DNA from 2 places in the uncultured Oscillibacter sp. genome. Region 1 is predicted to be linked to the other one. Evidence: riboswitches for the same ligand, from Rfam matches in the RefSeq annotation. Region 1 holds a riboswitch; the other holds the start of a gene.

The links. A riboswitch is a leader RNA that binds a small molecule or an ion and turns the genes downstream of it on or off. The one in region 1 is predicted to bind thiamine pyrophosphate.
Region 2: linked by a shared signal. The riboswitch ahead of thiW (energy coupling factor transporter S component ThiW) and the one ahead of Q1M04_RS16100 (hypothetical protein) in region 1 are both predicted to bind thiamine pyrophosphate.

What each region holds. Positions count from the first base shown of each region.
Region 1 covers NZ_CATMPS010000003.1:6,470-21,819, forward strand. The annotation lists gene Q1M04_RS02920 (ABC transporter substrate-binding protein) at 87-1,442, shown strand; gene Q1M04_RS02925 (carbohydrate ABC transporter permease) at 1,593-2,486, shown strand; gene Q1M04_RS02930 (carbohydrate ABC transporter permease) at 2,499-3,425, shown strand; gene Q1M04_RS02935 (YhcH/YjgK/YiaL family protein) at 3,430-3,882, shown strand; gene Q1M04_RS02940 (dihydrodipicolinate synthase family protein) at 3,893-4,801, shown strand; gene Q1M04_RS16095 (energy-coupled thiamine transporter ThiT) at 4,909-5,331, opposite strand; gene Q1M04_RS16100 (hypothetical protein) at 5,334-5,567, opposite strand; TPP riboswitch at 5,662-5,769, opposite strand; gene mnmA (tRNA 2-thiouridine(34) synthase MnmA) at 6,454-7,542, shown strand; gene Q1M04_RS02955 (hypothetical protein) at 7,532-7,882, shown strand; gene Q1M04_RS02960 (ThiF family adenylyltransferase) at 7,887-8,618, shown strand; gene Q1M04_RS02965 (hypothetical protein) at 8,758-11,829, shown strand; gene Q1M04_RS02970 (VWA containing CoxE family protein) at 11,893-13,089, opposite strand; gene Q1M04_RS02975 (MoxR family ATPase) at 13,094-13,903, opposite strand; gene Q1M04_RS02980 (helix-turn-helix domain-containing protein) at 14,131-15,051, shown strand; gene Q1M04_RS02985 (GTP-binding protein) at 15,114-15,350, opposite strand, start outside.
Region 2 covers NZ_CATMPS010000032.1:11,202-26,551, forward strand. The annotation lists gene Q1M04_RS12950 (DNA-directed RNA polymerase subunit alpha) at 1-16, shown strand, start outside; gene rplQ (50S ribosomal protein L17) at 71-406, shown strand; gene Q1M04_RS12960 (polysaccharide deacetylase family protein) at 541-1,245, shown strand; tRNA gene Q1M04_RS12965 (tRNA-Ser) at 1,335-1,422, shown strand; tRNA gene Q1M04_RS12970 (tRNA-Ser) at 1,448-1,540, shown strand; gene cytX (putative hydroxymethylpyrimidine transporter CytX) at 1,810-2,982, opposite strand; gene thiD (bifunctional hydroxymethylpyrimidine kinase/phosphomethylpyrimidine kinase) at 2,979-3,794, opposite strand; gene thiE (thiamine phosphate synthase) at 3,889-4,524, opposite strand; TPP riboswitch at 4,581-4,690, opposite strand; TPP riboswitch at 4,763-4,863, shown strand; gene thiW (energy coupling factor transporter S component ThiW) at 5,174-5,689, shown strand; gene thiM (hydroxyethylthiazole kinase) at 5,712-6,524, shown strand; gene Q1M04_RS13000 (DMT family transporter) at 6,613-7,413, opposite strand; partial or broken gene Q1M04_RS13005 (transposase) at 7,548-7,760, opposite strand; gene Q1M04_RS13010 (IS4 family transposase) at 8,234-9,370, opposite strand; gene Q1M04_RS13015 (hypothetical protein) at 9,710-10,732, shown strand; gene Q1M04_RS13020 (hypothetical protein) at 10,920-11,228, shown strand; gene Q1M04_RS13025 (transposase) at 11,502-11,894, opposite strand; gene Q1M04_RS13030 (transposase) at 11,902-12,516, opposite strand; partial or broken gene Q1M04_RS13035 (helix-turn-helix domain-containing protein) at 12,899-13,222, shown strand; partial or broken gene Q1M04_RS13040 (transposase) at 13,336-13,602, shown strand; gene Q1M04_RS13045 (cytidylate kinase-like family protein) at 13,632-14,243, opposite strand; gene Q1M04_RS13050 (MATE family efflux transporter) at 14,257-15,350, opposite strand, start outside.

The DNA.
Region 1 (15,350 bases):
AAAAGAAGGGAGTCCTTGTATAATTTACACAGTGAGCCGGCGATCGGCCGGTTCATTTTTTGTAAGGATTAAAAGGAGGATTTGCGATGAAAAAAATGCTTGCTCTGCTGCTGGCCATGGTTATGGTCCTGGGGCTCGCCGCCTGCGGCAAAAAGGACGATACCCCGCCCCCCGACGACGACCAGACCCAGTCCGACACCCAGACCCCCGAGACCCCTGAGGAGCCCGCCGCCGCCGGCGAAATTACCCTGTGGACCTACCCCATCGGCGACTGGGGCAAGGAAGACAAGGTCAAAGCCATCACCGATGCCTTCACGGCCGACACGGGCATCTCCGTGAAAGTGGAGTACTTAGCCTACGCCGACGGCGATGACAAGGTCAACTCCGCCATCACCGCGAAAAACGCGCCCGACCTGATCATGGAAGGCCCCGAGCGCCTGGTCACCAACTGGGGCGACAAGGGCTATCTGGTGGACCTGAGCGACATGTTCGACGACACGGACAAGTCCGAAATCAACGCGGCGGCCATGGCCGCCTGCACCCACCCCAACGGCTCCGTCTATGAGTATCCCCTGGTTGTCACGGCCCACTGCATGGCCATCAACCTGGACGCTTTCAAGGAAGCGGGCGCCGACCAGTTCCTGAACCTGGAAACCCACACCTGGACCACCAGCGATTTCATCAACGCCGTGGACGCGCTGTATGAGCACTTCCAGGCTCCTGTGGGCGCCGTGTACTGCAAGGGCCAGGGCGGCGACCAGGGCACCCGCGCCCTCGTCAACAACCTCTACGGCGGCACCTTTGCCACCGCCACCCACGACCAGTACACCTGGAGCGACCCCGCCAACATCAAGGCGCTGGAGCAGCTCAGAAGCATGCCCGGCATCGCCTTCGACGCCTCTCTTGAGGGCGGCGACGAGATCAAGGTCTTCTATCAGGGCATTCTGAAGATGGCTTTCTGCTGGAACATTGCCCAGCAGCTCAACCCCAACCAGGCCGACACCGGCGCGGGCCTCACCGCCAACGGTGAAGAGATCGTCTTCATGGGCTTCCCCTCTCAGGGCGGTTCTCCCGCTCTCCAGGGCGGCATCTGGGGCTTCGGCATCTTCGACAACGGGGATGAAGCCCGAATCAACGACGCGAAAACCTTCATCAAGTGGATGTGCGACTCTGAGCACACCGTGGAAGCGGTAAAGACCGCCAACTACTTCGCCGCCCGTTCCGCCGCCGAGGGCACCGACCTCTCCGACATCTGGGCCGACAACGAGATCATGAACGAGTACCAGGTCCTCATGCCTTACTTGGGCGACTACTACCAGGTCACCAAGGGCTGGGCCGGCGCCCGTACCGAGTGGTGGACCATGCTCCAGGAGGTTGGCGAGGGAGCCACTATCGCCGAGGCTGTTTCCATCCACGCCGAAAAAGCCAACGCAGCCGGCTAAGCATTTCCATACACCGTCAAAGAGATAAGGGTTTTTGCGCCCCTCTCCCGCGAAGGGCGGGAGAGGGGCGCGTTCTACCTCAGGAGGCCCTGCCCTGTCGAATCCAGTCGTAAAGGAGTGTTGATCTTGGCAAGACAGTCCCATCCCACCATGAGCCGCGCGCTGCAGCGGCGGGAGAACATCTCCGGCTACCTCTTCCTGCTGCCCAGCCTGATTTTCTTCATCGGCTTCGTGGTCATCCCCATGATTATCTGCATCGTTACCAGCCTCACGGACGCCAACATGCATGACCAAGGCATGTTTGGAAACTTCATCGGCTTTTCCAACTTCACCAATCTGCTAAGCGACGAAACCTTCCTGGAGGCGCTGAAAAACACCTTCATCATCGTCATCGTCAGCGTCCCCACCGTGTGCGCATTCTCCCTGTGGGTGTCCTCCGTCATCTACAAGCTCAGCGGGCCCGTGCTCTCCGCCTTCCGCTGCATCTTCTACCTCCCCGTGGTCACCGGCTCCGTGGCCGTCACCGTGGTGTGGAAGTGGATGTACGACAACTACACCGGCATTTTCAACCATGTCCTCAAGGGCGCGGGGCTCATCGACCAAAACATCAACTGGCTGGGCGACTCCAAGTACGCCCTCTGGTGCATCATTTTGATCCTGTTCACCACCTCCGTGGGCCAGCCCATCGTGCTGTACGTCTCCGCCCTGGGCAATGTGGACCAGACCCTCATTGAGGCCGCCGAGGTGGACGGGGCCAACGGCTTCCAGGTCTTCTGGAAGGTAAAGTGGGCCCAGATGATGCCCACCACCTTGTATATCCTGGTCATCACCACCATCAACTCCTTCCAGTGCTTCGCCCTCATCCAGCTGCTGACCAAGGGCGGCGCGGGAACCAACACGGTGATGTACCATATCTACTGGACCGCCTTCAAGCTGACGGAGCAGGCGGGCCACTTCGGCTACGCCAACGCCATGGGCGTGGTGCTGGCCATCTTCATCGGACTGCTGTCCGCCCTCCAGTTCAAGCTGGCGAAAGAAAAGTAAGGGGGTGCTGGTATGAAAATCGAAACTGGACAAGGCCGGGCGTATAAAATCGCCTCCATCATCATCCTGGTCATTCTGGCGTTCCTCTTCACCTTCCCGCTGTATTGGATCGTCACCGGCGCCTTCAAAAACGGCGGGGATATCAACGCCACCAAACCCATCTGGATTCCCACCGAATGGGTCATGAACAACTTTGACAAGCTGATGAAGCAGCGCAGCGTCCCCCTGTGGGAGATCTACCTGCCCTTCGGCAGCTTCTTCAACGGCGGGAAAAAGGTGCTTCTCACCGCCGGGCCGGAGGCCCCCGCCGCCATCCGCTGGCTCATCAACGCGGTGCTCATGTGCGTGCTGGCCATGCTCATCACCTGCCTCACGGCGGCTATGGCGGGCTATGCCCTGGCGAAGAAGCGCTTCAACGGCCGGGCCATCCTGTTTTCCCTCATCGTCTGCGCCATGGCCCTGCCCAAGCAGGTCATCCTGATCCCTTTGCTGAAAGAGATGTCCGCCCTGCGTCTGTACGACAGCCTGTGGGCGGTGATCTTCCCCACCGTGGGCTGGCCCTTCGGCGTGTTCCTCATGAAGCAGTTCTCGGAGAGCATCCCCGGAGAGATTCTGGAGGCCGCCAGAATTGACGGCTCCAGCGAGTGGAATACCTTCTCCACGGTGGTCATGCCCATGATTAAGCCGGGCATCGGCGCCCTGGCCATTTTCACCTTCATCAACTGCTGGAACGACTACTTCATGCAGCTGGTCATGCTGGCCAGCGGCAGCAACTTCACCATCCCCCTGGGCATCGCCACCCTCCAGGCGGAGACCTCGGTGGACAACGGCCTGCTGATGGCCGGCGCCACCCTGGCGGCGGCTCCCATCATCATCGTCTTCCTGATTTTCCAGAAGTACTTCACCCAGGGCATCACCATGGGCGCGGTGAAAGGATAGCGCGATGATTTACGCCAAACACAAGGACGCCCCGGCCTACCGGGGCATCCACCCCAACCTGGACCTGGCGCTGGAGCATATCACGCCGGAGTTTTTGGCCTCCGTGGGTTCGGAGCGGGTGGAGCTCAAGGGCGGCGTCTACGCCACCCGGTTCACCTATGAGACCGTGCCGGCGGAAGAGAGCTTCTTCGAGGCCCACAAAAAGTACCTGGACATCCACATCATGGCGGAGGGCTCCGAAAAGGTGGAAATCGCCCCGCCGGAGACCCTGGCGGAATTCGACCGGGTAGAGGCCAACGACTTCTACGCCTACCGGGGTGAGGGAGACTATAAGCTGATCCTCTCCCCCGGGGACTTCCTGGTGGTTTTCCCCGGCGACGCGCACCGCATCAAGATGCAGGTGGACGGGCCGAAGACCGTGAGCAAGGTGGTCTTCAAGGTGAAAATTTATGACTAGGAGTGACAACATGAAAGACCTTTCCAAATACCAGGGTATCTTCCCCGCCTTTTACGCCTGCTATGACCAGGACGGCAAGGTCAGCGCCCCGGCGGTCCGGGCCCTGGCGAAGTTCCTGCTGGACAAGGGAGTAAAGGGCCTGTATGTGGGCGGCTCCTCCGGCGAGTGCATCTACCAGAGCGTGGCCGAGCGGAAGGAGACCCTGGAAAACGTCATGGCGGAGGTGGGCGGCAAGCTGACCATCATCGCCCATGTGGCCTGCAACAACACCGCCGACAGCCGGGAGCTGGCGGCCCACGCCGAGAGCCTGGGCGTGGACGCCGTGGCCTCTATTCCCCCTATCTACTTCCATCTGCCCCCCAAGGGCATCGCCAAGTACTGGAACGACATCTCCGACGCGGCCCCCAACACGGATTTTATCATCTACAACATTCCCCAGCTGGCGGGCGTGGCGCTGTCGGTGCCCCTGCTTCAGGAGATGCTGAAGAATCCCCGGGTCGTCGGGGTGAAAAACTCCTCCATGCCTGTCCAGGACATCCAGATGTGGCACGACGAGGGGGCCCTGGTCTTCAACGGCCCGGACGAGCAGCTTCTCAGCGGCCTGGCCGCCGGAGCCGCCGGAGGCATCGGCGGGACCTACGCCGCCATGCCGGAGCTGTACCTGGAGATCTTCCGCTGCTTTAAGGCCGGGGAGATGGAAAAGGGCCGGGAGGTCCAGAACGAGTGCTGCCGCATCATCTACAAGATGTGCTCCACCCAGGGCAACATGTACGCCGTCATCAAGGAGATCCTCCGCCTTCAGGGCGGACCGGATATCGGCGGCGTCCGGGCGCCTCTGCTGGCGCTGGAGCCCGGCGATCAGGCCATCATTGTTCAGGCCCACGAGATGATCCAGGCCGCTATCGCGAAATACTGCTAAGCGAACCCCCCGCTTTTCCTTGGAAAAGCGGGGGGTTCGTTTGTGGTGAGGACGGTCCGCAGTCTTCCTTGGGCCGTGTTTTGCCTGGAACAAGAGGGCGCGCGCCCTTACAGCGCGGCTTTGCGCACCCGCTCCAAGGCTTGCTCCACCGCCGGAATCTTGATGACAAGGACGGTGACGGCCGCCTCCGCCAGTAAATAGCTGTAGTTGTAAATGATGGGGTAAAGGTTCCGCAGGGCCAGGGGGAAGTTTTCCGGCATGTAGTCCATCCAGTAGAGGTAGCCCCCGATGGAGTGGAACACCCCCCGGGCCAGCACCGCCGCGATGTAGCCGGTGAGGAGGCTGTTCTTCTTCCCCCGGAAGAGCCCCGCCAGCCCCAGGGCGGCGAAGGCCAGCACATAGTCGCAGCAGACCTGGAACAGCGTCAGGAAATAGGGCTCCTGCAAAAATTGCAGAATGCCGTAGGCAAAGCCCACCAGCATGCCGGTCTTGACGCCGTACCAGTTGGCCACCAGCACGATGAAAAGCATGCTCAGCAATGTGACGACCCGCCGTAGGGCAGCTTGAACACCTTGATGAAACTGGTTACATAGGCCAGGGCCACGGCCATGGCGCAGTAAGCCAGCTGCTTGGCGGCAAAGCCCTTTTTCCCGCCCCGGTCCGCCAGGGCCAGGCCCGCCAGAATGCTTAGCACCAGCAGCGCGGCGCTCAGCGCGTAGCCCGCGGTGGTGAGGCCTCCCTCACCGTTGACAAACAGGTTCAGCATGGGATGATGTTCCTCCTTGTTCCGACCGCGAAACTGACGGCAATCCAAAAAGCCCTCCCGAAACCGGGAGGGCTGTTCCTCATGCGGAAAAAAGCATGTCGGTTCATGACGGCTCCCTACGTTGGCATTACCCAAATCAGGTTGTGGGTCGAAGCGTTCGCTTCCTCTCAGCCCGCTTCCGCGAGCTCCCCAGTTCACGATCTTATGTAGTTTGTAACAAGATTATAGCACGGCCAGCGGCCCGGCGCAAGCCTTTTTTGCATGGCCCGGCCTCCCCCGCGCCGCGATTACCTTTCGTATTATCGCAGGAAATCCTGCGTTTCGCCTTTGAGCAATTTGTCGGTTTTTGACACGCCGCCAGGAAACATGTCACAATCCGGCGCATGAACGTCCTTCGCTCCGCCGGTATTTTTACAGCTTTCTTCCCTTTCCGTGCGTTTTTCCGCCGCTTCCCGAAAAAGCCGCCCAGTCTCTCGTAATTTACATAAAATTTTTCATAAAAGGCTTCTACAAAAAGTTATTCACACTTTCCACAGAGTTTTCCACAGGGCTGTTTCCCAAAGTTTTCAGGTTTCTCCGGTTGTCTTTCGGGCTGGAAAAAATTTACATACACACTCCTGCCATCCGCCTTTTGGTAGTTTAGTTTACATAAAACATAAATTTGCAAAAATTTCTCCACCACTTTTGAAAACTCGCTCTGGACATCCGGATTTTTTGTTGAAAAAGGGGAAGCTTCCACGGAAAAAAACCAGGGCGTGAAAGCAATCATGCAAGACGTGCGGATAAATCCGTCCAGCGGGAATGATATATTGCGTGACAAAACGGCGGAACCGTACTATAATAAGAGCCGCAAAACGCAAAAAGGCCCCGAGCCGGGAGGTAAACAATGGAAGAACACAACAATCTGAGCGTGCTGATCGCCATGAGCGGCGGCGTGGACAGCTCGGCGGCGGCCTATCTCATGCAGGCGGGGGGCTTCCGCTGCCAGGGGGCTACCATGCGCCTGCTGGAATCGGACGACGGCCGGAACGCCGCCGACGCGGAGTCCGTCTGCCGGCGGCTGGGCATTCCCTTCATGACGCTGGACATGGCCCGGGAATTCCGGGAAGACGTTATTGAAAAATTTGTCCGGGTCTATCGGGCCGGGGGCACCCCGAACCCCTGCGTGGACTGCAACCGGCGCATGAAATTCTCCCGGCTGATGGAGGCGGCGGACGGCGCGGGACTTCATTACGTGGCCACCGGGCACTATGCCCGAGTGGGCCGGGACGCCGGGACGGGCCGCCAGCTTTTGAAAAAAGCGCTGGACGCCGGGAAAGACCAGAGCTATTTCCTCTACACCCTCACCCAAAGCCAGCTGTCCAGAGTCCAATTTCCCTTGGGCGGCATGGAAAAGCGGCAGGTCCGGGAACTGGCGGAGCGCCTGGGCTTTGTCAACGCCCGGCGGCGGGACAGCCAGGACATCTGCTTCATCCCCGGAGGGGACTACGGCGCGTTCATCGAATCCTGGACCGGAGAGGCGTTTCCCGCCGGGGACTTTCTGGACCGGGAGGGCCGGGCCGTGGGGCGGCACCGGGGAGCGATCCGCTACACCCTGGGCCAGCGGAAGGGGCTGGGCCTTTCTATGGGCGAGCCCGTCTATGTCTGCGGAAAGGACATGTCCGCCAACACCGTCACCGTAGGGCCGGAAAGCGCACTCTTCGTCCGGGAGATCCTGGTGGAGGATCTGAACTGGATTGCCATAGAGGGTTTGGATTCTCCCCTGCGCGTGGGAGCCAAAACCCGCTCCCGCCAAGCGGAACAGGCGGCGGAAATTTTCCCGGAGTCCGGAGGGCAGGTCCGCGTTGTGTTTGACCGGCCCCAAAGAGCGGTAACGCCGGGCCAGGCGGCGGTATTTTACAGCGGGGACGCCGTCGTGGGCGGCGGAACCATTGTGGAAGCCGGAACGGAAAAGGAGAACGGTCATGAGCTGTGAAAACTGCGGAAGCTGCCGGGGAGGCTGCGGCCTGCTGCTGACGGAGGCGGAGCTGGCGCTGCTGCGGCGCTTGGGGGAAACGCCCTTCCTCCCCATCGCGGCGGCCTTCGACAGGAAGACGCCGGTGTACCTGGAAGACCCGGAACGTCCCCGGGAGCAGTCCGCCGCCGCCATCCAGGGCCTGGCGGCAAAGGGGCTGCTCTGCCTGGACTACGACATCCCCCTGAAAAACTTCGACTACGCCGCCTATCGGGACTATCCCCTTCACGGCAGCATCGCCCTGACCGGGCGGGGCCAGGAGATCCTGGAGCAGATTGAGATTCAAGGAATCGAGGAGTGACGCCATGCTGGACCAGTTTTCAAGGACAGAGCTGCTGCTGGGCCGGGAGGGCGTGGAGCGCCTGGCCCGGGCTCATGTGGCGGTGTTCGGCCTGGGAGGCGTGGGGGGCTATGCCGCGGAGGCCTTGGTCCGCAGCGGCGTGGGAGCCCTGGACCTAATCGACAGCGACCGGGTGAGCCTGACAAACCTGAACCGCCAGATTCTGGCCACCCACCGGACCCTGGGCCAATACAAAGCCGACGCCGCTAGGGACCGGGCGCTGGAGATCAACCCGGAGGCCAGGGTAACTGCCCGCAGGGTCTTCTATGGCCCCGACACCGCCGGAGACTTCGATTTTTCCCAATATGACTACGTGATCGACGCCATCGATACCGTCACCGGCAAGCTGGCTCTGATTCAACAGGCCCTGGCGGCCGGAACGCCCATCATCAGCTGCATGGGAGCCGGGAACAAGCTGGATCCCACCGCCTTCCGGGTGGCAGACATTTACGAGACCTCCGTCTGCCCCCTGGCCCGGGTGATGCGGAAGGAGCTGAAGCGCCGGGGCGTCCGGCGCTTGAAGGTGGTCTACTCCCAGGAGCCCCCCCGGAACCCGGAAGGGGCGCTCTACCAGGAATCCCTGGAGGGAGAAATCCGGCGGCAGCTGCCGGGGAGCGCGGCCTTCGTTCCCGCGGCGGCGGGACTGATCCTGGCGGGAGAGGCCGTCAAGGACCTGGCCCTGGGGCAAAAGCGATAACCACACCGGGAGGGGAAAGCGCGGGGCGCTTTCCCCTTTTTTGCCCGGCGAGAGACGTTCTTATCTTTCCCGTCCGCGTGCCGATATTGTATATATAGGAATCCACGCTGGAAACGGATTCAAGAAAGGAGGCGTCTGCATGGGCGAGCTGACCATCCGCAGAGAGCGCGGTGTGTCCGGGCCCCGGTATCAGGCGGCGGAGAAAACGGAGAGGACAGCCGCCGCCGGGCAAAGCCGCCCGCCGGCCAAAACGCCGGGGGCCACCGTCTCGGAGACTCTCCAAGCCCTCATGAGCAAGATCGGCCAGGCGGAAAACCACACCCGGGAGAGCCACCGGACGCTCCAGGTGGGGGAAGCCGTGCTGGCGGAGGTCCAGGACGCCCTGGACCGCATAGCCGGACTGGCTGAAAAAGCCGCCGGAGGAGGCGGCGCGGATCGGGCCGCCCTGCAAGCGGAGCTGGCGCGGCTGGCGGAGGAAATCGACCGCATGACCGGCGGAGCCTTCGCCGGGGATGCGCGGCTGTTTTTGGAGGGGGACGAGGAGATTGAAGACGGGGTGGAACCCCCGCCGGACGCCGCTCTGGAGGACGAAAACCCGGATCGGGTCCAAACGTTCCCCAACTGGCTGCTGCGGGGAATCGCCCAAAGCGGCCTGTCCCCGGAGCGGCTGCTGGATATGCTGGGGCTGGACAAGACCGCCGGAATCTCGGACATTCTGGCGGCCATCTCCGGGAAATCCCTGGACAGCAACGCCGCCGTGGGGTATCTTGCCGCGCTGTACCTGGGCAGCGTCATCGCCGGGGGCTCCGCCTCCAAGGCTGTCGATTTGAAGGAGGCCCTGGAGGGCCTGCGGCAGCTTCTGGAAAAGGTGTCCCAGGGCTATTCGCCGGACGAAGCGGTCGACCTTCTGACAAACGGCATGTTCTCCAGCTTCGCGGACTTGGAGGCTCAATTCACCGGCGGCGCCGCCCCGGGGATGGAGGATTTCCTGACGGGAATGCTGCTGTACGGCGGGGACGCCGCCGCTTTCCTGGAAAGCGCTTCCATGCTGACCCTCCTGGCGGGGCTGGAAGGGATGAACCTGGAGCTGATGATGGGCCTGCTGGCGGCGGTCCAGGCCTCCGGCGCCGGACCGGAGGCCGCTCTGGAAAACGCCGCCGGAGAAGCGCAGGGCCAGGCGGCCCCGGCGGACGGAACCCCGCTTCAAACTGCCGTCATGGACCTGGGGGATATGAAGGCGGCGGGCCGGGACCTCTCCGGCCTGTCCGTTGACGCCTCCACCGGGGAAGCAGCGGTCGGCGGAACGGCGGACATAACCCTCCAAACCAACGGACCGGAAGGGCGGCCCCTCCTGCTCGCCGGGTCCGGGACGGTAACGCTGCGGGAGGGCCGCGCCCCTATGCTGACCGCGGCCTCCGCCGCTGTCCAACTGTCCGTCCCGGGAAAGGCCGAGCTGGATGAGGTTCTGCTGCGCCCCGGCGCGTCCCTGACCCTGGGCGGCGGCGGAACCGTGCGGATCGGCGTCCTCCGGGGGGAGGAAAGCAGCCTCCTGCGCCTGACGGGCGGCGCGGTCCTCCTCGCGGAGACGGACGGCAAAGCCTTTGGAACCCTGCCTGTCCCCGTGGTCGTCGACGGGCCCGTGTTCCTGGCGGCGCAGGCAGCCCGTGTGACCGACGGGAACGGAAAGCCCCTGGCCCCCTTCGACGTCGTCTGGCGGACGCTGCTGCCGGGTTGGAGCGCCATAACCGCCCTGGCGGTGGACGGCCGTCACGGACGGGCCATGCTTTTAAGCGGCGAGCCCGCCCGGCTGTGGCTGCAAAAGGGGGACCAGGGTTCCCCGGCGGTTCACACCGTGGTCCTCCGGGGGAAGGACGAGGCCGAGCGGCTTAAAACCCGCTACGCCTATCTGCGCTGGAACGAGGGCGCGGGCGCTTTTGAGAAAACCGTCCTGTACCCAAATCCCTTCACCGTCACCGGCGGGGAGCCGGGAAAGGACTGGATTTACGAGGAGGAGACGCATACGCTCCGCATTTTGACCAACCGGGTCTCCTCCGTCTCCGGCGGCATGGGAACCGACGCCAACCAGGAGCCCTTCAGCGGGCGGCTGGTTCTGGCGGACGGCATCGGGAAGCTGGAGCTGACCCTGGGGGGCGTGGTCTGCCGGGTATCCGAGGGCGGAGCCTTCGACCTGGGCCGGGAAAACGACGTGACGCTGTTCCTGCAAAGCGGCACGGACAACCGCTTTGAAAGCGGCGCGGGCCGGGCGGGCATCTCCCTGGGAGACGGCACTTCCCTGCTGGTGGACTGCCCCGAGGCCCGGGACAACAGCCGCAACCCCGCCGGAACCCTGACCGCTTCCGGCGGTCCGGGGGGCGCGGGCATCGGACGGGACAGCGGCGGAGGCCGAACCCAATCCGGCCGCATTCGAATCCGCGGCGGCGCGGTCACCGCCACGGGCGCCGGAGGCGGCGCGGGCATCGGCGCCGGGAAACGGGGCGCTATAGGGCCCGTGGACATCCTGGGCGGCGTCGTTTCCGCCACCGGGGAATCCGGCGGCGGGGCCGGCATCGGCGGAGCCCTGGGGGCGGCGGCGGGAGACATCACCATCCGGGGCGGCAGCGTCGCCGCCCTGGCCCTGGGACACGCCGCCGCCATCGGCGCGGGGGCACAGGGGCCCTGCGGAGACATCCTCATCACCGGCTCGGCCCGGATTCAAAAGGCCCTGGGCGGCGATCCGGGGGCGGACATCGGGGCCTGCCTCTTCGGCGGCTGCGGAAAGGTCCAAATCACCGGCGGAGCGGATATCGGCAGGGCCCGGCTCTGGACGCGCTCCGGCGTTCCCCTCCAGATGGGGGCGGAAACCGTGACCCTGCCCCAGTTCCGGCTGTCCTCCCGGACCCTGGGCCTGGATCGGCTCAGCGTGGCCACCAAGGAGGCCGCCAAGGCCGCGCAAGCCATTGTCGAGCGGGACCGGCGTTGGGTGGCCCAGATTCAAAACGCCTACAACGTGCTCTACCACCGGCTGGAGCGCAGCTGGAACGGACTGCTGGGGGTTCAGCAGTACCTCAGCGGCGGGGGCCCGGTGCGGGATGCCGGGGCGGCGGGCTCGCTGCTGGAAGACGCCCGGCGGTCCATTCCCCTCCCCTCCTCCCAGGCCATGCGGACCCACGGCAAGCGGGGGAAGGACGATGTGCGCCAGCTCTTCCGGTAAGGGATGCCGGAAGCACGGTAAGAACAAACAAGCGGAGGCCGCCTTGCGCGGCCTCCGCTTGCGCTATTTCCGACCTTTCAGCCGCTTCATGGCCCGTTCCAGCCCCTCGGCGGTGAGGTCGTACATGGGAAACATGTGCCCCAGCTGCCAGTGGGTCTGGCCCCAGTAATCCGGCCGCTCCGGCATGGGCTCCGGGTTCAGCCAGACCAGGTAAGGGTACTGCTTCTTCATCCGCTCCAGCCACTCCAGGCCGGAGGGGCCGTAGGTCCGCCGCTCCCAGTCATAGCGCTTCTCCCGCAGCTCATAGGGGCTCATGGCGGCATCCCCCACCACCAGGACCTTGTAGTTCCCGTCGAAGTTGGAGAGGACCCAGTCCGTGGGCACCGCCTCCTTCCAGCGGAGGGCGGGGCCGGTATAGAGCTCCGAGTAGACGCAGTTGTGGAAGTAATACGTGTGGAGCTCCTTGAAGTGGTTGGACTTTTGGGCCGCCTGGAACAGCCGGGAGCAGAGTCCGGCGTAGTACTCCATGGACCCGCCGGAGTCCATCAGCAGCAGGACCTTGACGGCGTTTTTCCGGGGGTGGGTCTTTCGGATTTTCAAAAGCCCCCCGTTGTCGCAGGTGTCGCGGATGGTCCCGTCCACATCCAGGACCTCCTCACTCTCGTCCGCCTGCGCGGAGAGCTGGCGCAGCAGGCGGAAAGCCGTCTGAAACTGCCGGGTGTCCAGGGTGTTGTCCTTCCGAAAATCCCGGAAGCGCCGCTCCCCGGCCACCATCATGGCGGTGCGGTGACGGCCCTGGCCGCCGATGCGGATGCCGCCGGGGTGCCAGCCGCTGTTACCAAAGGGAGAGCGGCCCTGGGTGCCCACCCAGTAGCTGCCGCCGTTGTGCTCCTCCGTCTGCTCCTTCAGGCGCTCCTCCAAAAGGCGCAGCAGCTCTTCGGCCTTCTCCTCGGAGAAGCCCGCCCGCTTCAGCTCCTCCAGGGTCCGGCCCAGATTCTCGGAGGGGCGGTCCAGCCAGTCCAGCAGCTCCTTGGGCAGCTCGCCGTTCCAGGGTATGTCCCGGAAAAACTCCAGGAAAGCCTGGTCGAAGCGGTCGAAATCCGCCTCGCTTTTCACCACCACCGCCCGGCAGAGCCGGTAAAACCCCGTTAAGCTGGACTGGTGGAGCCCCCGGGACAGGCCCTCCAGCAGAACCATCCACTCGTCCGGCGTCACGTCCAGCCCGCGGCTCCGGAGGAGGTAAAAAAAGGAAAGAAACATGGTCTCAGCGGCTGCCCCGCAGGGTCCGCAGGTCCTTGTCCTTTTTCAGCAGGACCCCGGCAAAGGGAATCTCCTTCCGGACCCGGGCCGGGTCCACGCCCCCGGCCGTGAGGGCCCGGAGCCAGTCCACCAGCTCCGAGGTGCTGGGCTTTTTGTCAATGCCCCGGAGCTCCCGGATCCAGTAAAAGGCCGCCATGGCCTGGCGGAGCAGCTCCTCCTCCAGGTGGTCGAAGTGGACATAGAGGATGCGCTCCATCTGCTCCTGGTCCGGAAAGTCGATATAGTGGAAGATGCACCGGCGCAGGAAGGCGTCGGGCAGCTCCTTCTCGGCGTTGGAGGTGATGATGACGATGGGCCGCTTCCTGGCCCGGACGGTCTCCCGGGTCTCCGGGATGTAGAACTCCATCTGGTCCAGCTCCCACAGAAGGTCGTTGGGGAATTCCAGGTCCGCCTTGTCGATCTCGTCGATCAGCAGGACCACCTGCTCTTCTGCGGAGAAGGCCTCCCCCAGCTTGCCCAGCTTGATGTAACTTGCGATGTCGTCCACGCCGTGGGACCCAAACTGGCTGTCGTAGAGCCGCTGGACCACGTCGTAGACGTAAAGGCCGTCCTGGGCCTTGGTGGTGGACTTCACATTCCAGATGATCAGCTCTTTTCCCAGGGCCTGGGCCACGGCCTGCGCCAGCATGGTCTTGCCCGTGCCCGGCTCGCCCTTGATAAGCAGCGGCTTTTCCAGCGTCACGGCGATGTTCACCGCCGCCATCAGCTCGCCGGAGGCTACGTATTGGTCGGTTCCCGAAAAAATATCTTTCATATGCTCACCTTTGTTTCCATGTCTTCCCGTCCCCTAAAGGGACAGGTACGTTCTATTGCATTATACTAAGATACCAGAGCCGGAGCGATTCCGCAAGCGCCGATTTCGCTTCCGTCCTGGCCGGGGCGGCGGGCCTGGGAAAACCGGCGCATTCCCCCGCTCTACGAATCATAGGGTGACATTTCCCCGCCGCCGTGGCATACTGTCGCCAAAGGAGTTGATGGAATTTGGACACGAAAGCCACGGGCGCGCTGATTGCCCAGCGGCGGAAGGCGCTGGCCCTCAGCCAGGCGGAGCTGGCGGAGCGGCTCCACGTGACGGACAAGGCCGTCAGCCGCTGGGAGACCGGGCGGGGCATGCCCGGCCTGGACAGCCTGGAGCCTCTTTCCGAAGCTCTTGGCCTGTCGGTCAGCGAGCTGCTGAGCGGGAAGGAATTGACGCGGGAGGAATTGCCGAAAGCGGCGGGAGGACAGATTATGGAGAGCATGAAGCGGGAGAATCGCTGGAAGTGGCTGGCGTGGGCCGCCATGGCGGCGGTGACCGTGCTGGCGATTTGGGGCGCCGGCGTATCCGTCCAGGCCCAGCGGGAGGCGGAACGGGCGGAGCAGGAGCACGCGGAGCGCCGGGCCCACTACGCCAGCTCCGTCAACCCCAATTCCCAGGAAGAACTGGTGGAGGCCACGACGGCCTATTTTGAGGAACAGGGCATGAAAACCCGGTTTAACCCCCATAGCCTGAAGGTCCGGGATTGGGCCGCCGCGGGGGACTATCTGGCCTTCCTCTTCTCGGACCGGGAGGGAGCGTGGTGCATGAGCTTCTGGCAGAGGGACGAGGTATACCCGGAGCGTTTCCGTATTGCGGGCGGGCGCTCCCGGATCGATCCGGGGGCCTGGGGGCTGCTGGAGTGGAACTTCGGCACCCAGGAGCAGCCCGTCCTTGTGGCCTCCGGGGTGGAGCTGCCGGAGGAGGCATACTTCTATGAATATGGGGGAGATCACTACACACTGAGGAGCTGGGTAAACACGGACCTTCGGACTGCGCTGGACATCTTTGTCACGGCTCTGCCCATGAATCAGGAGCAGCCCTCCGCCATCCCCCTTCCGCTCTACGACATTAACGGAGCTTATATTCCCCGGGACATGAAATAACAAAGGGCTCCCCTCCGCCGGAAAACGGAGGGGAGCCTTTTTGCTTCTTATTACAAATCGTATCAGAAAGTCACCACGTCCTGGGCGGGCTTCCCACAGGGGGCGATGGTCATGACGTGCATCACCGGGCCCTTGCCCTGGTAGGCGTCGTGGTTCTCCACCGCCATGCGGGCGGAAACCTCCACCCAGTCCCGGTTCTTGTAGTCCTTCAGGCCCATGCCCTTGGCAACCAGGCCCAGGAATTGGATGTCGTTTTCACAGCAGACCATGGCAAAGCGGCCGGGACAGTGGATGCCGGG
Region 2 (15,350 bases), on a different contig from region 1:
CGAGGAGAATAATTGACCGTCCCCGCCGGAGAGCGAAGGAGAAACCATAACAAGTAAGGAGGAAACCGAAATGCCTCGTAAGCTCGGCAAGACCTCTGACCAGCGCAGAGCCATGCTGCGTCAGCAGGTCACGGATTTCCTGGATCACGGGAAGATGGAGACCACCGTCACCCGGGCCAAGGAGATCAAGCCCCTGGCTGAGAAAATGATTACCCTGGGCAAGAAGAGCGACCTGGCCGCCTACCGGCAGGCCATGAGCTTCATCACCCGGGAGGATGTCTGCAAGAAGCTGTTCAAGGAAATCGCGCCCACCTACGCGGAGCGCAACGGCGGCTATACCCGCATCATCCGCACCGGCATCCGCCGTGGCGACGCCGCGGAGACCGCGGTGATTGAGCTGGTGTAAGAGCACGTATAAGAGCGCTTTGTCATGAGAACCTAGGCTCATGACAAAGCGCTCTTTCTTTTCGTGATTTTTCCAATAAAATTCCCCGGAGAGCTGCGCATACTAACCCCGGATAAATAAGGGGGAACTGCGCGATGGTGAAGAAGATTGTCCCGATTTTCATACTGGCCCTTCTGACCGCCCTATGCCTGCCGGGCGGCGAGGCGATGCCCGCGGACGGGGGAGCCGAGATTCCGGCGGGGGAGAAGTACGTGGCCCTGACCTTCGACGACGGCCCCCGGCGGGGCACCACGGAGCGTCTGCTGGACGGTTTGAAGGAACGGGGGGCCAAGGCCACCTTTTTCCTCATCGGCCAGCAGATTGAAGACAACGCCGCGCTGGTGGCCCGCATGGCGGAGGAGGGGCACCAGATAGGAAACCACACCTGGAGCCACCAGCGGCTGGACGGCATCCTCCCGGATGAGGCGGCCCAGGAGGTGGCCCGGACGGAAGCGGCGCTGGAGGCGCTGCTGGGGGGCGGGGAATACTGGCTGCGGCCCCCCTACGGCCAAGTGGCGGAGGGGGTGGAGCTTGGCGTGCCCATGGTGAAGTGGTGCGTGGACCCCCGGGACTGGGAGAGCCGGGACGCGGAAAAAGTAACCCGGGCGATTCTGGACTGCGTAGAGCCCAACAGCATCATTCTGCTCCACGATATCTATTCCACGTCGGTGGACGCGGCCCTGCGGGTGGTGGATCGGCTTCAGGAGGAGGGCTATTGGTTCGTAACAGTGGAGGAGCTGCTGTGGCTGAACGGCGTGACGCCGGAGGCGGGGCGGATGTACCGGACGGGGAAGGGGTAAATTTCCCCGTCCCGGCGGAAAATTTTGTTGACAAGAGGGAGATGGTATGCTATGATGTTATGCGTGTTCAAGAGACGGCGCCTTCCTGTGGAGAGATGTCCGAGTGGTTGAAGGAACCGGTCTTGAAAACCGGCGGCGCGCAAGTGCCCGTGGGTTCGAATCCCACTCTCTCCGCCAACTTTTCAAAAGTGAATCCGGATCTGCGGAAGTACCCAAGTGGCCGAAGGGGCTCCCCTGCTAAGGGAGTAGGCTGGATAAAACCGGCGCGAGGGTTCAAATCCCTCCTTCCGCGCCAGAGAAGACCTTGGAATTGCAATGGTTCCAGGGTTTTCTCTTTGTTTTTTCCCTTATTGTGCCCTGATTGCCGCCACGGCGTAGGAATGCTCTTATGGCATAATAAAGACAAATCGGAAAATCTTTGTGGCGCAAGGACCACCCCCCACAAGGACAACAACTGTATGACTGTTTAGAGCATAAGAAGAAACATCTAAATGATGGGGGCACTTCCATAAGGAAGTGCCCCCATCGCATGTTTATATCCGACAAATTGAATTCTCAGACAGGTCAAGGCAATGGCGGCTTCCCTGCCAGTTTGTCCACCAGCACACACAGCGTAACTACCAGGGCCATATCCGCCAGAGTACAGCCCAAAGGCAGATCCAATCTCATTAGACCCCGATAGGCGGCAAAACCCACTAACCAAATTACCAGATTCCGTCCATCAAAATCTGCCTGAAACCGGTCCCGCCTCAGCAGGAAGAAGTCCGCGATCTGAATGGCGATCATGGGGGCGAAGACAGAGCCGATGAGATACAGAAAGCCGGTGACGTCGTCCATGGGAAACAACACCGCCCCGGCGGTCCCCAGCAGGGCGGCCCCCACGGCCATCCATTTCCCGGTCAGCCGGGGGCTGATGGACTCGGCGGAGATACCGGCGGACCAGGCGTCCAGGAAGGTGGTCGTCACGGTGGACAAAATCAGGATGACCAGGGCGGCGATACCCAGGCCCGCCTTGACCATGACGGCGGCAATGTCGGACTCCCCTGTGAAGATCGCCGCCCCCATGCCGATGGCGTACATCCATATAGAGACCAGGCCGTAGACTATGGCGCTGACCGCTGTGGCCTGGAAAGGCTTTTCCGCCTCCCGTGTATAGTCGCTGATGAGGGGCAGCCAGCTCAAAGGCATGGCCACCGCCAGCTCCACCGCCGCGCCGAAGCTCATGGCCTCTCCCAGGCCGGAAGTCTGCGGCGTACCGGAACCGAAAATCACCCAGCACAGCGCCAGCGTCAGCAGGAACAGCGCCGCCATGGAGAGCTTATTGAGCCAACCGAGGTTTGTAACGCCCACCAGAATCCAGAGCAAAATCAGCCCCCCAATCACCAGGCACCAGGCCCAGCGCCCGGCGGGGAACACGCTGCCCGCCGCCAGGGCCCCGTCGTAGATCATAATCGCCGTCCAGCCCACCAGCTGGAGGACGTTCAGCACGGCGAACAGAAGTCCGCCCTTTTGTCCAAAGCTCATCTTCACGGTCTCCATGGCACTTCGCCCGCTCCGCCCGCCGATGAGGCCCGCCAGGAAGAGCAGAATACAGCCAATCACATGGCCGGTGACGATGGCGGCAAAGCCCTGGGTGAACCCCAGCGAGGCGAAGCTGGTACCGGTGAGAATCTCCGCCAGGGAGACCCCGGCCCCGAACCAAATGAGGCCGTTCTGAAACGTGGAGGTTTTTTTCACGTCCCTGCCTCCCCGTCGATGAAGCGGCTGTGGAGGTCCCACATGTGGTCCATGGGCCCGGAGCCATGCCCCAGGTTCAGCTGTGCGGACAGGGCCCCGAAAATGTAATCCTTCGCCCGCTGTACCGCCGTCTCCAGGCCGAAGCCTTTCGCCAGATTGGAGGCGATGGCGCTGGAGAGGGTGCAGCCCGTGCCGTGGGTGTTGGGATTATCCACCCGCCGGGAGCGGAACCAGCGTCCCCCGCCGCCGGGCCGCCAGAGGAAATCGTTGGCGTCGCTGACCTGATGCCCCCCCTTGCAGAGGACAGCGCAGCCGTAGGCTTCACCAATGGCCTGGGCGGCCCGCGTCATGCCCTCCTGCGTTTCGATCCTCATACCGGAGAGAATCTCCGCCTCGGGGATGTTGGGAGTGAGGACCGCCGCCAGGGGCAGGAGGCGGCTTTTCAGGGTCTCCAACGCGTCCTCGGAGATTAGCCGGTCCCCGGAGGTGGCCACCATCACCGGGTCCACCACGATGTTCTTCGCCTGGTACTGCGCAAGCTTGTCCGCGATGACCTCGATCAGAGGGACGCTGGCTACCATGCCGGTCTTCACCGCGTCCGGGAAGATGTCGGTGAACACGCAGTCCAGCTGCTCCGCCAGGAAGTCCGGTGCGGACTCCTGGATGCTTTTGACGCCGGTAGTGTTCTGAGCCACCAGGGCCGTGACGGCGGTGAGGGCGAATACCCCGTTGGCGGTCATGGTCTTGATGTCGGCCTGGATACCGGCGCCTCCGCTGGGGTCGGTCCCAGCGATCGTCAATGCTGTTTTCATACTCGTCTCTCCTTTTCGCATTGAAGTTTTATAACGCGGCGTGAGGTGGTGCCCCCAACGCACCGCGTGAAAAACGCCCGGGGGCGGTTTTCCCTTACAATCGTTTCGACAGCTCCAGCAGCTCCCGGGCGGCGGCCTCTGCGTCTCTCTGCCCAAAGATACCGGAGGCCACGGCCACGCCGGAGAGGCCCAGGTCCTTGAGCTCCAGGATGTTCTCCCGGCTGATACCGCCGATGGCGACCACAGGGATGCCCGCCGCCGCCGTGACAGTCCGGATGGTCTCTCTGGAGATGGGCCTCGCGTCGGCCTTGGTCCCGGTGACGAAGGCCGCGCCGCAGCCCAGATAGTCCGCCCCGGCCTCCCTGGCCCGGCGGGCCTCCTCCGGCGAATGGGCGGAGACGCCGACGATCTTATCCGGCCCCAGCAGCTCCCGGGCGCGTTCCGCCTCCAGATCGCTCTGGCCCACATGGACGCCGTCGGCTCCGGAGGTCAGGGCGATGTCCGCCCGGTCGTTGATGATGCTGACGGCCCCCAGTCTGCGGCACAGGGACACAAAGCGCTTTGCCTCCGCCAGGAAGGCAGCGTCCTCCAGGCGCTTTTCCCGGAGCTGGACGATGGCCGCGCCCCCCCGGACGGCGTCCTCAACCTGGCGGAAAAAAGCCTCCTCGTCCGCCGCCCAGGTCCGGTCGGTGACGGCGTAAAGGCGGAGCGTTTCGGGTCTTATGTTCATGGCAAAGTCCTCCTCAAAATATAAAATCCGCAGATAAACCAACCTGGTTCATCTGCGGCAAGACGTCCGCTATTTCCCTACGTTGGCATGATCCAAATCAGGTTCCGGGTCGGGACCTTCACGGCCCCCTCTCAGCCCGCGCCAGCGGACTCCCCTTTTTCATTGTGGGCCTATCATACTCTTTTCCGCCCGGATTTGCAAGCCCCTTGACAAAATTTTCCCCCGGTGGTATGCTGGGGGCGAAAAGCAGGGGAGCCGAAAGGCTGAGAGGAAGCGGACGCTTCGACCCTTTACCTGACGCGGATAATGCCGCCGTAGGGAGTCGATAGGGGACTTTTGACGGCGGTTCGCGTTTCGGCGGGCCGTCTTGCTTTTTTGCAAATTCTTCACGAAGGAGGGAGAGAGCACACACCGGCGTCCCGGACCACCGGGAGCGGACGGAGGGGGAGCGCCCTGCGTCCGGGCCGGACCATACAAGGGGCCCCTGGGGTCCCGGCAGCGATGGGAAGCCGTGTTCCGGCGTGAGAGGAGGCCAGTAAGCCTCGACCGAAATTTCCAGGGCGGACAGTCCCGCCCGTCCTTGCCATGCAGGGGGAAAGCGCTGCCGCGTGTTTCTCTTTGCGATTCTAGCTGTGAAGGAGCTTTTACGATGAAAAACAAATCCGTCCAAAAGCTGTCCATTGCCGGGGTCTTCTGCGCCCTGGCGGTGGTGGGCAGCATGTTCCTCACCTTCCCGGTCTTCGGCAGCAAGTGCGCCCCGGTCCAGCACATGGTCAACATCCTCTGCGCCGTCTTCCTGGGGCCCTGGTACGGCTTGGCTACGGCCTTTGTAGCCAGCCTTCTGCGCAATCTCTTGGGCTGGGGGAGCCTTCTGGCCTTCCCCGGCAGCATGTGCGGAGCTCTGCTGTGCGGTCTGGTCTACTGGAGGACAAAGAACCTCCCGGCAACGCTGACCGCCGAGGTCCTGGGCACCGGCGTTCTGGGGGGCCTGGCGGCCTACCCCGTAGCGAAGGAGCTGATGGGCCTGACGCCGGAGACCTATACCGTCTACATCATCCCCTTCCTGATCTCCACTGCGGCGGGTTCCATTCTCGCGGGAATCCTGGTGTACGCCCTGCAAAAAAACGGGGCACTGAAATCCATGCAGTCCGCTTTGGAGCGGTAAATTCTATCCAACGGGAGGCTCTATGACAAGGCCTGACTTTTTTCTGCTGGAGGCGGTCCGACACCGCCGGCCTTTGATCCATTGCATCTCCAATCTGGTTTCTGCCAACGACTGCGCCAACCTGGCTCTGGCGGTGGGGGCCAGCCCCATCATGGCTCAGGCGCCGGAGGAAATGGAGGCGGTTGCCGCCGTGTCCGCCGCCGCCGTGCTGAACACCGGCACGCCGGAGGAGGAAAAATTCCGGGCCTGCCTCCTCCGGGGACAGGCGGCTCAAAAGCTGGGACAGCCCGTCGTTTTGGACCCCGTGGGCGTGGGGGCCAGCCCCTGGCGGCTGGAGCGGGTGGAAAGACTGCTGGAAGTCTTCACGCCCTCCTTGCTGCGAGTCAACCCGGGGGAGGCCAGGGCCCTCCTCCACCTGGAAAGCCAATCACAAGGAGTGGACAGTCCCGCCGCCCTGGACTCCGTCCAACAGGGGAACCTGACGCTCCGCCTGTCGCGGGAGCTGAAAACCGCTGTGCTGATTTCCGGCTCGGAGGATTTCATCTCAAATGGGACCGTCCTATGGAAGGTCTCCGGCGGCAGTTCCCTGATGACGCAGGTGACTGGTACGGGATGCATGCTGTCCGTTCTCTGCGGCGTCTTTGCGGCGGTGGAACCGGACATTCTTGCCGCCGCCGTTACAGCCGCCGCTTTTTGGAAGTCCTGTTCCCGCCGGGCGGAAGCCCTAGCCCCGTGTCAGGGCCCCGGCAGCTTTCGGACAGCCCTGCTGGATGCCGCTGGGACTTTGACGGCGGCGGACTGCGCTGGAATGGCCTTTGTAGAACTCCTGTTTTGAAAAGCATCCCCGTCTGCCAAATCCGGCAGGCGGGGACGCCTTTTGCTTTCTTTTCTATATCTGGGGTAATATTTTCTGGCTGCGGCGTTCATCGCCGGCGGTTCTTTTGAAAGACGCCTTCGCCAATCAAAGCCCCTCCGACAATCAGCAGAGCGCCGGCTGCCTGTAGGGGAAGCAGCGCCTCGTGAAGAAAGACCACGGAGAACAGAACGGCGGACAGCGGTTCGATGTAGCCGCAGATTGCCACCGTCTGCACAGGCAGCCGTCCAATAGAGGAAAAGTAGAAATAGCACCCGCCCCCTGTATTCAGCAGGCTGATCCATAAAATCGGGATCCAATCCCCGCGGGCAATTTCCATATGGAAGCCTTGCTTACAGCCGACAAAGACCGCTGCCGTCACAGCCGCGAAAAACAACTGCAGGACAGCGTTTTCCATGCCTGTGATTTCTTTCGGCAACTTATTGAAAATTACCATAGCGGCATAAGCCAGCGCCGACAGTCCCGCACAGAGCAAACCCCAGCCATTGACGCCTTCCGCCGCCGCCTGGCCGCTGATGAGAACGGTGCCAAGCGCCGCCATGACCAACGCCGCCGCCTTGGGGCAGGTCATGCGTTCCTTAAACAACACTACAGAAAGCGCCACGACAATGACCGGGCCGCAATAGTTGATCAGCATACCCAGGCTGACGCCGATTTGCTGATATGCCTCAAAGAGCAACAGCCAGTCGAGCGCCATCGCGATCCCGGACAGCGCAATATAAATTGTAACTTTCCTATGGGGTAAGATCGTCAGTCTATGCCCTGACAGAAAGTAAAGGAAGCGCTGATTAAAGCAGGTAAAAGCCAGGCAAACAGACGAAGGCAGTGGAAACGTCCAATAAAGGGCCATATTGGGGGATGAAATCCTCACTTTTCCAGTCCCAGCCCGGTCGAAGGGCGCAAAAACCTTAGGCGGGGCATAGGGAACCGGCCCGGCCTGCGGTTGATGCGGTATTCAATGGCAGAAAGCTGCGGATTGCTTTTGATTTCTTCCCGTTTCTCTATCCCAAGGCAGGCACTGTCCCCGCAGACCGCCTTATCATCTTCCCGCAGAAGCCTTGCCGCTGCAGTGACATCGTGGACATTGGCGGCGGTGGCCTCCACTGTGTGAACAAAGCCGCTCCCGGCATCCGCGCCGGTGCGGCACTTCATACCAAAATGCCACTGGTTTCCCTTCTTCACCGAGTGCATCTCGGGGGATTAAATCAGCGCTTCCTTAAGAATAAGAAGGAGCAGAGCTTTTTATGAGCCTGCTCCTTCCCTATAGCCCGGATTTTTATGGAAAAAATCACCCTTGACGATCTTCTCTCCCAGTGTTATGCGTTTCACCACAGCAATGTATTGGGAAATCATATTTTAACTGGTTTTATTCTAACAGGCATTCTCGAAAGAGATTGGATATTATGAACAGGTTTTCGCTGTACCCTGAGTGCCTATGCGCTCAGGGTAAAAGTACATGACCGTCCAATCAGATGCTTTTACGGGGAAGCCTGCCATAACTTCAGCTTGAACGAACGGGCCAAGGGAAGTAATGTCATTAAGCTAGCCGCGAAGAAAGAAACGGCAGAAGGCAATGGAATTCCGAAGGAAATCCAGAAGGAACTTATCAGGAAAAAGAGGCAGCAAAAGCAGACGGAGGCAGCTCCGTCAGAAAAAGGACATAGAAAAGGTCAGCGAGCGGAGGCATAGCAGGCGGAAATGCGGTTACCTGTGATTTTTGGCCTTGGGGCGGTGCGCCCAAGGCGAAGCGGGAGCAGTCTTCGCCGGAGGAGCGGGAGCGGATCAGCGGCGGAGCGGCGCAGGAAAGCACAGCAGGCAAAGACAGCGTCGGAGAAATTGACATGACGCTTGTATTTGGCTGTGCCCTGAGACGCGTCCACAGCCCAGGCAGCGGCCTGTGAGAAATTAAAGATGAGGAAACTGGCGAAAACCTCCTGGAGGACAAGGTCCGGCTTCTTTGCGTGAAGATGGATGAGGCCCACGGCGTATTTCAGGCTGCGGAAGGAGGTCTCAATGCCCCAGCGTCTGGCGTAGAGGGCTTTGAGGGCGGCGAGGGGGAACCGGTCCGGGTCGAGATTGGTGATAAGGGTTTCCGTATTGCCGCTGTCGGTTTGTAAACGGACAACGCGGAAGGATATTTCGTAGAAATCCGGGCTGTTCGACTCTAAAAAGTCAAACGTCATTGTGGGCGGGATACGGTAATAGGACTTGGGGACGGCGATGCCGCGGGTCTCCAACTGCCGCGGCGTCAGCCGGCCCAGGGTGAGTTTGAGGGGAATGTCGAACTCCAGCTGGTCAGGCAGAGGCATACCGTATGCAATGCCCCGTGCCTTGTCCCGAATACGGATCAGGTAATTCCAGTTCCGCTTCTCCAGGTGGGCCAGATTGTTGCAGGATTCGTAATTCCGGTCAGCCAGCAGGATCACCTTCCCGGAAACGCGGGAGCGGTCTGCCATTTGGCACAGGGCTCTGCACTCGTTTTTTTCGTGCTCCTTCTGCACGATCAGGTCGGTATAAATGCCGTTTTCCAGGTCAAAGAGCGCGTTCATGTGCCAGAGGTTCCAGCCGTGCTGTCTGGACGTGCCGGGGCGGTAGGAGGCTGGGTCCTCCGGGTAGGCGGCGGATTTCAGCGACGAGCCATCCACTGCCAGCAGACGATAGCCACGAAAGGTCTTCCCAGGGCGCAGCAGGGCTGTGAAGCGGTGGAACAGCGTCTCCAGCGCTGCGGGCAGCAGCTTCTGCCGCTGCTGGACAAACGCCGAGGCCGACGGTGTTTTTTCGCTGTTTTGAAACCGTCCGATGAGCACCTTCCCGATCTGTTTTCGCTCATGGTCAGCAGCAGGGATATGACCGTTTCGAAGGTCAGCGTCCGGGGACGGGTAAAATCCCGTCCCGTCTGCCTGACGTATTTGTCTGGGTGCTCCCCCATTTTCCGGATCATAGAAAGCAGCATTCTCCGCAAAAATTTTGGTGTATATTTCATGTGCGGCGTCCCCCCGAAAAGCAAGTTTACTTTTCAGGGCTTCGCCGCACATTTTTCCTCCTTTGTCAACCCCTTTTTACATCTTTTTTGACTTTATCTTCTCCTTATTTCTAACTTAATGACATTAGCCAAGGGAAGACACGCGACACAGCGCCGAGCGGGGTTGCCTGTCAGGAACCGGATTGGAGAGAACGGCAAACTTACGGCGAAGGCTCACAAAAAACGAACTGAAGGAGATGGTACTCTGAAAAACACAAAAAACGAATACAGCAGCTCTGAACGGACGCTGGTCATCCTGTCGGAGATGGAACACCTGCTCCCGCCTCTCAGCGGTGAGCAGTTTTTTTCTTTGGAGAGGGACATCCTGGAAAACGGCTGCTATGCCCCGGTTATCGTCAACGAGGATATGATTCTCATTGACGGACACAACCGCTTCCGAATCTGCGAAAAACACGGTTTGCCCTACAAAATGCTGGTATTTTCGTTCGCTGATTTGCTTGAAGCCAAGCAATGGGCGCTGGACACCCAGAAGGGCCGACGCAACCTGGATAAGTGGGAATTAGGTAAGAATGTGCTGAAACTCAAACCGGAGATCGAGGCCAGGGCGAGGGCAAACATGGCCGCAGGGGGCGGTGACCACAAAAGCGAAAGCGCAAAATCGGGTTTGGTGATTTCACCAAACCCGATTTTACCTGTGGATAGCAGGAAGGAAGCGGCCCTGGCCGTAGGAATCGGAGAGCAGACCATGGGCAGGATTACGCAGCTGGCGGAAGCCGCGCCCCAAGTCCTAAAAGACGCACTAGACAAGAAAGATGTATCCATCAACCGGGGCTGGAAAATCCTGAAAGCCGTTCAGCATCTGCCGCTGGGCGAACAGGAATCCGTTGCCGCCGAGATGTTGCCGGCTGTACATGAAATTGACCAGCTGGATGCTGAAGCGGAGTGCAGGGGGAAAATCGCGGCTCTGTTCTGCAAAGCATATGAAAGGGCAGTTCTACTGACTCCTACATTGGAAAATGTCCGCATCTGGGTGGAAAACACACATATGAGGCCGGATGAGGTTGAGGACTCTGTGCGGGAATCCTATGAATTGGCTCAGATATTTCAAACTATTGGCGATCTGCTCAAAAACGAATTTTTGTGTGAGTGCCAGCAGACCCTGCATTCGGATGAGGGTACATTATAGCGGCCAAGGCTGAGGACAAGGTGTCATGTATTGACACTTTGTCCTCCTCTGCTTCCCTAAACTGTCAGAGCGAGGGTGTCAATACATTGCACCTAGCCGCCGAACAGAGGTGTTTGTCGAATCATCTGGACATTGCCTGGGGTGGCTGATATGATGTGGGCTATCCAATAACAGGAGGTGTCCCCTGATGGAAGTAAAATTTTCCTTTAACAAAACCGCCGTAGAGCAAAGAGACTACACGCTGGAAGACGTACATCAGATAATAAAAAGTTTGTTCACTGCCCACGATCTTCCCTGCGTTTCTGACGGAGAAACACTCACCTTCCAGGACAAAGGCCACGACGATGACTTCGCCGTCATGTGGGATATCATCCTGTCTTTGCTGCGGGCGGATTGGTTTATGGACTGCGCCGCCTCCTGTATCTGGCAGGACGAGGCCGGAGAGGAAGATATACTTGCCCAGGCCGGAAAGGTATGGAACACCATGCGGCAATAATCTGCTAACGGACATACCCCGCGCCCCAAAATTCCAATCACTCTACCGCCTGGAAAAGGCCCCGCCTTCGGCGGGGCCAAAGCCCTCGCCGCCAGAGGCGGAGAGGACGCAAACCTGCAAATAAATGTCAAGCCCCAAGCGGCACTTTTTTAGAAAAATTTTTGAAAAGGTCATTCACTTAAAAACAGGCACAAAAACCAGACCAACAAGAGCAGCTCCGGTTGGCCGAATTTGGCGCGCTTAAATTATGCAAGATAAAACTTGCCGCCAAACTTATGCGGCAGTCTCTTGTTTCGTTTCCAACGCAAGCAGATATTCCTTGACTCTGGCGTAATAGACCCGCAGGAACTTTGCCGCGCCGGCAACCGTGTACACATAGAAATGTTTCCCCTCTGCCCGCTTCTTGTCCATGAAGGAATAGATCGGGTTGTCCGTGGAACTACGCTGCAGGACGACGCTCATGACTTGAAACAGCGTCCTGCGCAGATGTGGAGATCCACGCTTGGATACATGTCTGGACTTGGCCTCAAAGCTGCCAGATTGGAACGGAGGCGCGTCTACACCAGCAAAGGCCACCAGGGCGTTCTTGTTCGTGAAGCGTCGTACATCGCCGATTTCCGCCATCAGCTTCGGGCCGGTGACATCTCCCGCACCTTGCATGGCCATGACGACCTCATATTCCGGCAGCAGAGACGCCAACCGCTTCATTTCCGCCCGAAGAACCGCCATAGATTCGTACACTGCATTCAGGCAGTCTACCGATTGGACAATCAATGTCTTTGTGCCAGAAGCGTTTAGAAACATCGACCCATTTGTAGTGGCCACGTTTGGTGCAATAGTGAGCGGGCAGTATCTCGTTAATTCTCGGAAACGTCTGATCCAGCAGTGAGATCAGGCCATTACGCAGTTCAACGCTGATCTTTTGCGTCCGCTCATACAGTCTGCACTGCATCTTTAGCATCTGGCGGGTTTCATCCTCGTCAGAAAAATTGCGCAGCTCTGTCCAGAACGTCAGCCCATAGTTGGCGATCTTGAGGGCATCCGCTTTATCCGTCTTTACTTTGCGGAGGGAGTTGTCACTGAAGTTGTGGATGAGAATGGCATTGACGACACTGACGAAAAATCCCGCCTCTTTGAGCGAGTGGGCGATGGGCCTCCAGTACATACCTGTATGCTCCATGATGATTCGAATATCGCCCCCGAGCCCTTGCAAACGCTCCGCCAGCCCGGCCAGCTCCTCTTGCGTTGTTACCCGAGTGTACGGCTTAGCCGTTATCTCAACCTGCACAATCGAACGCCGCAATGAGAGGGCCGGCTGACAGTTTGCGGCGACGAGCGTAGAAGCTCAAGCATAGCGTCGTCAGACCGATTGCCCTCTCATTGTAGCTTCAGCATGAGCTGCCTTTCAAGGGCAGTTACCCATTCCTGGCCAAATATCTCTTGGCTCATAATCTACCCAATACTTGGCTCGCTCTTATTGTCGCAAGCATAGCAAAAATGTACATTTTTGCACTTGCAGGGGTAAATTCCCTGACCCCAATGCCGCCTGTGGGCGGGTAGTTCCCCTGCGTCACCGTCGAAAGCAGAATAAGTTAGTATTCGCAAAAGCAAAAATGGTGTTCCCTGCCCCGATCTGGCAGAGAATGCCATTTTGCATATGGAAAGGAGCGAAAATGGCAATATTTCGTGTCGAGAAAAATGCAAACTACACCGTCATGTCAAACCATCACCTGCGGGACAAACCACTCTCCTTGAAAGCCAAGGGCCTGCTGCCGCAAATCCTCTCACTTCCAGAGGAGTGGGACTACACCCTGCAAGGGCTGGCTTGTATCAACCGGGAGCGGCTTGATGCCATCCGTCAGGCCGTTCATGAGCTGGAGCAGGCCGGGTATATTGTACGGACAAGAGAACGGGACAGCCAGGGACGGTTATGCGGAGCGGAGTACAGCATCTACGAACAGCCACAGCCGCCGTCTGATCCCCCGGTGTTGGAATAACCGGCATCGGGGAAACCGTTGCCGGATTATCCAACACCGGAAAAACCTACGTAGGTAAATCCAACGCAATTAAGGAAACGCTGATTTAATCCCCCGAATGGGAAGAATGGGTATCGCTGGTTGTCCCCCACTATCCAACCGGGAAACGCGGCCGTCCGCCGATTGAGATAGAAACCATGCTGCGGATGTATCTGCTGCAATGCTGGTTCAGCTTATCCGATGAAGGAGTAGAGGACGCAATTTATGACAGCTATGCCATGCGCAAATTTATGGGGATCAACTTTTTAGAGCAGGATGTCCCGGACGCCACGACCCTGCTGCACTTTCGGCATCTGTTGGAGGAGAAGGGCATCGGCAATGTTTTTGACGCAGTCAACCGCTTGCCGCATTGACGGCCTATCACAGTTCATCGGTCTTTGCCGACAGCCTGACAATAAGCTGCAAGAGCCGGAATCAGTGTTTTGATCTCTCTGCCGGATGTGTTAATGCAGAGATCATACCCTTCTTTCGCTCCCCAGGAGATACTTGCCGTCAGCTCATGTTTTTTGGCCCGGTTCTTGTCGATCTGCCGCATCCGGCGCTCCATCTCCGCCAGCGCAAAGTTTTCCTGCTCCGTGGCCCGCTCCTGACACCGCTTGAGCTTGGACGCCCGGTCAGCATAGACGAAAATGCGAAGCGGATGCAGGTGGGCCAGTACTGTGTCCGCGCAGCGCCCGACAATCACGCAGTCACCCTGCCGCGCCAGCTTCTCAATGATTTTTTGCTGGGTAACTGCCACCATGATAGACTGCTCCATCACCTTGTAGGGAATGGAAAAGCGCCGCCCAACCGTCAACGGATACTCCGCCCGCAAGCTGCTCTCCGAGACACGGGCCACATAGTCTGGATCAAGCCCCTGCTCGTCAGAAATCATCGCTATAATCTCATTGTCATAGCAGGGAATATGTAGCGCTTCTGACAGACGCTTCCCCAATTCCCGGCCTCCGCTGCCAAATTCCCGGCTGATCGTGATAATCATATTCGCTTCCTCCTTACTTAAACTGGATGCCGTTCCGTTCAGAATATTTCAGCAATCCCACAGCAATCACCAGCACAATCGCCTCATAAACGAGCAGCGAGAACCAAATTGCCCCGTCTCCAAAAATATGGGGCAGAATCAAGATCACAGCGGAATTGATGACAAGGCTCCGCAGAATATTGATGCCGGTGGACAAAGCGGAGCGTTCCGTGGAATACAAGTAGGCCGAAATCATTACATTGACCGCCGTAATAATAAATCCTACGGCGAATTGAGGGAGATACTTTACGATATACTCTGTTGTTACGGTATCCGTGCCAAACAATACGCAAATTGGCTTTCCCAGCAAAATAGACAAACCGGTGATCAGGATACTCCCCACGGCGCTGACGGTCAGACCGGTTTTCAAGTAATATTTCAAATCCGCCTCGTTTTTCGCGCCATAGCTCTGGCCGAACAGAGGCTGCAAGCCCTCGCTGGCGCCAAAGAAAGCGGTGATGGAAAAGGACGCTATGTACGAGATTACAGAAAACGCGTTGACGCCAAGATCGCCAATTCTTTGAATCAGCACAAAGTTCATGCAGAGGGTCATCACTGGGTTGGACAGTTGGCTGATTCCTTCCGGCAGGCCATGGACAACAATGTCCCGGAAAAGGCCAGCATTTAGTTTCGCCCTGCCAAAGCGGAGGCTGCCTCGCTTGCGGGCAAAGCGTGTCAGGAGAATCAGCAAACCGATGGTCTGAGAAATGCCCGTGGCGATTGCCGCGCCCCTTGTTCCCATCTGGAAGGGATAGATCAAGAGCCAGTCGCCAAAAATATTGCATATCGTTGTGATAATGACCACCATACTTACCAGGCCGGGTGCGTTGTCATTGCGGCAGTAGTTCTGCAATCCGATGGACAGGCCCGAGGGGATGATAAAAATGGAGTACCAAAACAGATAATCCACCGCCAAATGATGGAAGGTTTCGTTGGCGCCCAGCAGAGCGCAGATTCCATCCGCAAAAAATGTGCCCGTGACCGAGAACACAGCGGCGGCGCAGAGCTGAAGGAGTATCCCGTGGCGGAACACATCGTTTGCGCCATCCACGTCCCCCTGGCCGATGC